One region of the Lactobacillus sp. B4007 genome, then DNA from elsewhere that is predicted to be linked to it. Evidence: predicted binding sites of a transcription regulator. Region 1 holds the regulator's gene; the other holds the start of a gene.

Evidence for each region. Region 1 encodes LexA, which represses DNA repair genes until DNA is damaged. Its sites were predicted from a motif close to CNAACANNTGTTNG; they were not measured.
Region 2: the regulator LexA is predicted to act here: its motif matches at 2,006-2,019, upstream of xerS (tyrosine recombinase XerS).

The regions. Positions count from the first base shown of each region.
Region 1 covers NZ_JAFNPA010000003.1:187,152-190,579, reverse strand. Annotated here, with positions in the region: gene J3U54_RS06155 (ABC transporter ATP-binding protein) at 1-530, opposite strand, end outside; gene J3U54_RS06150 (YneF family protein) at 604-819, opposite strand; gene J3U54_RS06145 (DUF896 domain-containing protein) at 889-1,137, opposite strand; gene lexA (transcriptional repressor LexA) at 1,290-1,913, shown strand; gene J3U54_RS06135 (MerR family transcriptional regulator) at 1,954-2,313, opposite strand; gene J3U54_RS06130 (hypothetical protein) at 2,376-2,672, shown strand; partial or broken gene J3U54_RS06125 (nucleoside phosphorylase) at 2,947-3,428, opposite strand, start outside.
Region 2 covers NZ_JAFNPA010000002.1:394,019-397,446, forward strand. Annotated here, with positions in the region: gene J3U54_RS05000 (helix-turn-helix domain-containing protein) at 38-397, opposite strand; gene xerS (tyrosine recombinase XerS) at 2,063-3,136, shown strand; gene J3U54_RS05010 (NUDIX hydrolase) at 3,189-3,428, opposite strand, start outside.

The DNA.
Region 1 (3,428 bases):
TTCCAAGCTCCCCAAGCTAAGAATGGTAAGGGAATTAAAGCAACTATCGTCAACCGCCAGTCAACAAAGATGATCATTGCGATCATGGTTGAAACACTCATTAATAAAGAATCGACCAAAGTCAAAACACCTTCACCAGCAACTTCTTGAATAGCTGAAACATCATTGGTTGCGTGCGCCATTAAATCACCTGTTCGGTGGCGTTGATAAAAAGTGCGATCCATTTCCATAAAATGCCGAAATAATTTCGAGCGCAACTGCAGTTCTAGTTCTGCCGCTCCACCCCATATTTGCCTGCGCCACAAGTAACGAAAGCCATATAATAGTAGTGCCGCGAAAATGATTGTCAAAATTAACAAGCCATATTCTTGCCAAGAAATATGTCCTTTATCGAGCTGATCAGCCATTAGTCCTAATATTCGCGGTGGAACCAAATTAATTACAGACGTTAAAGCCAAGAAGGTCACACCAATTAGGTACCGTTTTTTCTCCTTTTTAAAAAACCATCCAAGCTTAAAAAATATACCCATTTTTCACCTTTCTTTCCAAATAAAAAGGCGGAGAAATAATCCTCCGTCTTTATTTTCAATTCAGTAAGATTGACTATTTTTGATGCTTCATCATGTTCATCACCTGGTTAACCTTCTTAGCGGAAGGCTTTTGCCCCATTTGTGACATCATGGCAACGATCATATCCTCACTGATTGGTGGATTATCTTTAAAGTATTTCTTCATGTATGCTCTTGCACCATAAAAACCGCCAACAAGGCCAATTAATAATGCAACAATAATTAAAACAATCTCTAATCCTAAATTCATAAAATAATCACCTCAATTTGTCCAATAGATATATCTTACCGAAAATCTAAGTAAATTTAAAGACGTAAATTAGTCTTTTCGTAAACCTTTCTTCCGCTGAGCTTTCTTTGCTTTTTCAGAAGTAATTTCCTTGCCATTTTTATCAATTATGACCAGGTTTTCAACATCTTGCTTAAAACCGGCACGAAAGTTCTTGATAAATTCTTGATGAAGCTTTTCACGTTCTTTTTCTTCTTCATCAGACAAACCTTCTTTTTCTTTCTTATGATATAGTTCGTTTATCCGATTAATCATCTTTTTTTCATTGTCTTCTGTCATTTTTTGCACCTCTTTCGCACTTCTCAATAAAAAGAGTCTACCCTATTTCAGCTAAGAAAAAAAGTTTAATTTCTTAGAACGCTTGTTTGTATTATGACTTAATTTCTGTTAGAATATGTTTATCAGCAAATAGACTATCATGGGAGCTAAAGATGACTAACAAACAAAGTTCAAAACAATTACAAATTTTACGTTATATCTATGACACAGTTGAAAAGCGCGGATTTCCGCCAACTGTGCGAGAAATCTGCCAAGGAGTTCAACTTTCTTCGACTTCGACTGTTCACGGTCATTTGTCACGATTGGAACGCAAAGGCCTTATTGTTAAGGATGCCACCAAGCCGCGAGCATTGGAAATAACAGACGAAGGTAAGAAAGCCATTGGCGTTAAGCCAACTGAAATTCCTGTTGTTGGTGTTGTTACTGCCGGTCAGCCAATTTTGGCGGTTGAAGATATCGAAGATTACTTCCCTCTTCCACCAGATTTAGAAAATGATGCTGGTGACTTGTTCATGCTACGTGTTCACGGGGAAAGTATGATTAATGCTGGTATTTTAAACGGTGACAATGTTATTGTTCGTAAACAAAGCTCAGCAACAAATGGTGAAATTGTTGTTGCCATGACAGATGAAAACGAGGCAACTGTTAAACGTTTTTATAAGGAAAAAGATCATTATCGTCTTCAACCTGAAAATGATAACATGGCACCGATTATTCTTAATAGTGTTCATATCTTAGGTAAAGTTGTTGGTCTTTACCGCAATAATATTAATTAGCTTTTTAGTCTGTTAGATCGTTTAATTAAAAACTGTTCATTTACTTGATGAGCAGTTTTTTTAGTGTTTTTTTCAATGCCACTAAAGCTTTTTTTCTATGGTGCAGTTCTCTGATTGCAGCATCATTTTCCGCTATTTTTTCTTCGATTAGCCGAAGATTTTGCTCATGCTGCTTTTTTGTGCCACATGACTGATCATGCAGTGCTTTGATTGCGCAAATTTCTTTTAGTGAAAAGCCCAATTCTTGTAAGTTTTTTATTTCCTGAAATGATTCTACTTCATTATCAGTAAACCAATAATTTTTTCCCTTTCGTATTGGCGTTAATAAGCTTAATTCAAGATAAAACCTAACTGTATCCTTAGTAGTATTCATTTTAGTGATAAATTCTTTTAAATACATGTATATCCTCCTTGACGTTGGGTAAACCCCCCATAGTTAAATAGCGTTAGGAGGAAAGAAAATTGAAAATTTCAACTAATTTATTGACTATTATTTACGGAACAATAATGATAATTGCGGCCTTAGCTAGCATCCCCAAAATTCCTGTTTGGTTAATCTGCTTAAACGTTATCGCAAGCGTTTTCTTAATACTGACCTGCTTAACTGGTTACCATAAATATGCGCCAATTTGTTTATTTGCACTCTTACTCATTGCGTTAATTAATGGCTATTGCCTAAAGGGAAGAATCAATTGGCTTCACTGGTTTATCAGACTGACCATAACTATTGCTTTAAGTTGGTTAAACTGGTGTTTTTAAAATAATGGCATTATTTAGTTTACAAAAGAGACCTTCTGTTTGCTATTTAATTCCACTTCAATATATTTGTTACCATTTTTAACGTTAAGTCAAGTATAATCGCTTTCATAAAAAGAATCTGATGACTTTCCACATCAGCTATGCTTTTTAACTTCACAAAGTTTTTGGTAATTTTTAGCAATAAATGCCGATATTACAACATTTTTATTTTATATTGTGAATAATTTAGGTGTTTCACTTTGGTTTCACAGCATTACTTTTCACAAAGTCAAAACTACAATTGATCTAGTATGCTTGTTGATAGTTCCAGTCCTTTACCATGCGCATCTTTACCCCAGCCACGTTCTTGATGATCCTCAATATCATTAAGTGAATCTGCAGTAAATAGAATTTGCGCAAAATCAGCTTGCCGAAATTGTGCACAAGCAGCCATTGCGGCACATTCCATTTCAACGCATGCAGCACCAAGTTTCTTAAATTGCTTGACCTTTCTAGCAGTTTCTCTGAAAAAACCATCAGTAGTCCAAGTCGTTACCTCTTTGACTTTAAAACCATTTTGCACCATCAAGTTTTCAGTTTTAGTTAAAAAGCTGAACTCAAATCAACGAAGTTGCCTGGCTCCATGTAATGAAAAGATGTTCCTTCATCACGAATGGCTTTGGTCGGAACCAAAAAATAATTTTCTGGCAGATCAACAAGTGTCCCTGCTGAACCGATTGCTAAAATCTGCTTGACACCATAGCTAATGAGCCAGTC
Region 2 (3,428 bases), on a different contig from region 1:
AAGCCTAACTTGTGCTTTTTAGTTTTAGGATTAATTCTTAATCTTTATTAATTTCTTTGGCCAGAATAATGAAAGACTTGCATACTCTTTCAGCTTTTTCTGGATCCATCTTTCTTAATTCATTAAGAACCTTCTTGATGAATACCGGTGTATTATCATGATGATTTTCAACCTTAACTTCTTTGAAGCGGTAAGCATTCATAATAATATCCGGCGTAGTAGTATTCAAAGCTCTAGCAATAGAATCCAATTTTTGAATACTAATGTTTTGGTTCTTAGTTCTTTCAAGACGTGAAATAAAGTTAACTGACAAATCGCTTAATTCAGCGAGGTCCTCCTGTGTCAGCTTCTGCTCACGTCTACGACGGCATATCTCTTTTCCTAAATTTATACTCATGGAATAAATTCAACCCTTTCAAAAATATAATTCCATATTACATAATAACAGATTAATTATGGAATTAAAAACTAAAACAATAAAAATAATGAATAAAACGCTTAAATTCAACTAAAACTTAAACAAAAACAGTCAAATAAAAACACTTTAAACTATACCCCAGATAGTATTGTAGGACAAAATAGAAAAAAATCAAATAAAAACTACTAAAAAAATCAACTTAAAATGGAAATTGAAAAAGTGGCAAATACTATTTTGCCTATTGGAAGGCTTGATTGGCAATGAAGTCCAAAATATGGTTAAGAATAGTTTTACCAAAAAGGGTAATAATATATAACATCAAGATGGAAAGCGCTTATTAATTTATTTTGAAAAACTGGCAATAATTAGCAAAATTGCTAAAAAGCAAAAGAAACAGTTCCAAAAATAATAAAATTCGCACAAACAAAAATTGCTCACAATTCTAAGAAAAATTTATAATCGCTTCAAAATTGAATAAGCAAATTAAACCAATTATTACACTAAATACATCAAATTAAAAAAGATAATTTGACGGTTGCTACAAACTTAAATAAATGCAGGTCCTAAGAAAGTAAATAAAGGGTATAGCAAGTGAAAATGATTCAATCCGTAAGACAACTTCGTATAATATATATTATGTAAAGCTATCTCAGTTTTATCAATGACTGCCAGTTGTTTTAGTAGAAGTGCGTTTTGCCAAAATCTGTTAATAATCAACGACAATCGACCTAATATTACTATTTAAGTTTTAAGCAGTAGTTAGTTTAATTCCTCTTAGCTTATTCGACAAATCTTACACTACTGACTTTAGAGAGTCTTAATAATTTTCAATAAAGGTAGTTTTATTGCTGAAATAAAACTATTGTCGTCAAGAAAACTAGTGGAAGTTAATTAATGACACACTTGATAAACTTGATGTTTTCACGGTTAGTTTGAGCAAGCAAAAGCGTTCTGTTGCTGTTTAACTATAAGATATCTTGGTGAGGAATTTGAACAAGTAAATGAAGATCACCACTAGCATGTATGAACTGAACGCAAAAATTATTCTCTGCCAGGATACATTTGCTGGTAGAGTACTAAAATTTTACCCTGTATGGTTTGCTGCTTAAAATGCTTTAGTTATCGGGCTAAATAATCAAAATTTTATTTTGGTATCATTAAAACTATAATTTTAATGATAAGTAAAAATAGCTATCTGACAGGCTTTTGCTGAATTTGCTTAAATCTAACTCAAAAAAAATTATAAAAATGATTATATAACTTTTGTTAAAACCATTTGCAAAATATTCTAGTAATTAAAGTTTTAACTATCAGCTTGGCAACTTGGGATTTGGACTGTTTAAGATTTTAAGCTGGCGGTTTTTGGCCGGATTTATTCAAAATATCTGTTTTTTACCCTCCTGCGTGTTTCTTAATAAAAAGGTTTCCCTCACAAGGCTAAAGAACGCAATTTATCCTGCTTAAGTTACCTAAAATGGTGCTGACCAAGTATTCTTTAACGTGGTCAACTTCCACTTATTATTGCAGTTAAATTAGCCTTATTAAGCCTCTTCTTCCCCGCTTCCCACTCTTTCACTATAAAAAAGACAAACATACATTCAGATTTTGCTATATAATAGTTAGTAAAAAAGCTAGGAGAACTACGTGGAAACAAAAAAGTATTTGGATCTCATCCAAGAAGAATTAAATAAGATGCCGGATTTTGTTAAAGAGTACAATTTTGGTACTAGTCATTCTTTAGCGACATCGTACCAGTATCTTACAGAAATTAGACGTTTTTTTGATTGGCTTCGTCATGAAGGTATTTCCCCTGCTGATACCAATCAAAAAATTAGTATTGAAACTTTGGCGACTTTGCACCGAAACGATATTATGCTCTATATCAATTATTTGGGCCATGTTCGAAACAAGCAAGGTAATTTAAATTCACCGACAACGATTAACCGGTCAATTAATGCGTTGCGTTCCTTATTCAAATTTTTAACTATTACCGCTGATAATAATGATGGAAAACCATACTTTGAACGAAATGTAATGCTGAAGATTGACTCACTTAACAATACTGAGACGTTAAATTATCGTGCACATGTTTTGGAATCGCATATGTACACCGGGAAATTAAAATATCAGTTTTTAGATTTTATTGCTAATGAATTTGAAAAGCAGTGCAATGTTCATGCGCTACCTAGTTTTAAAGTCAATAAGGAGCGTGATATGGCTATTATTGCTTTAATTCTTGGAACCGGTATTCGTGTTTCAGAATGTGCCGGAATTGACCTTACCGATTTGAATTTAAAAAAGGCTACCTTAGATGTCACCCGTAAAGGCGGACAGCGCGATAGCGTGCCGATTGCTCAATGGACACTAAACTATATATCCGACTATAAAAAAGTCCGCAGACAGCGTTATATGGCCTCAAAAAAGGAAACAGCTTTCTTCCTCACAAGGTGGCATCATCAAACAAAAAGAATTACGACTAATGCTATTGAAAAAATGGTTAATAAATATTCTGCTGCTTTTGGGCATCCACTAACTCCACATAAATTGCGGCATACACTCGCTTCCGAATTATATGATGTGACCAAAGACCAGGTGTTAGTAGCACAGCAACTTGGACAAAAGGGTACCTCGGCTACCGATTTATACACGCACGTTGACCAAAAAAAGCAACGAGCAGCTTTAGATAGAATTGCTACAGCTAAAGATAAAAAAGAATAGCTAAGAAAAAAGAACTCCAATAATGTTATGTGGAGTTCTTTTTAGTTTTGTTTTAATCAAATAAAACTTGCCAGTTTGCGGCCTTATGAGCATCAAAACAAATTTTAATTTCTTCCGGTGTATTTCTAATAAGTGAAAGCGGCGGCAAATTGTCTAAGGAAAAATAGTCGCATTCAGTTGTTTCAGTATTTTTTACAAAATCTCCACCTAAGTCATGACATAAAAAGATTACATTACAGACATTAATTGCTCGCTCAGTTCGGTCATGACCATGAACGTTAGTTTTGCTGTT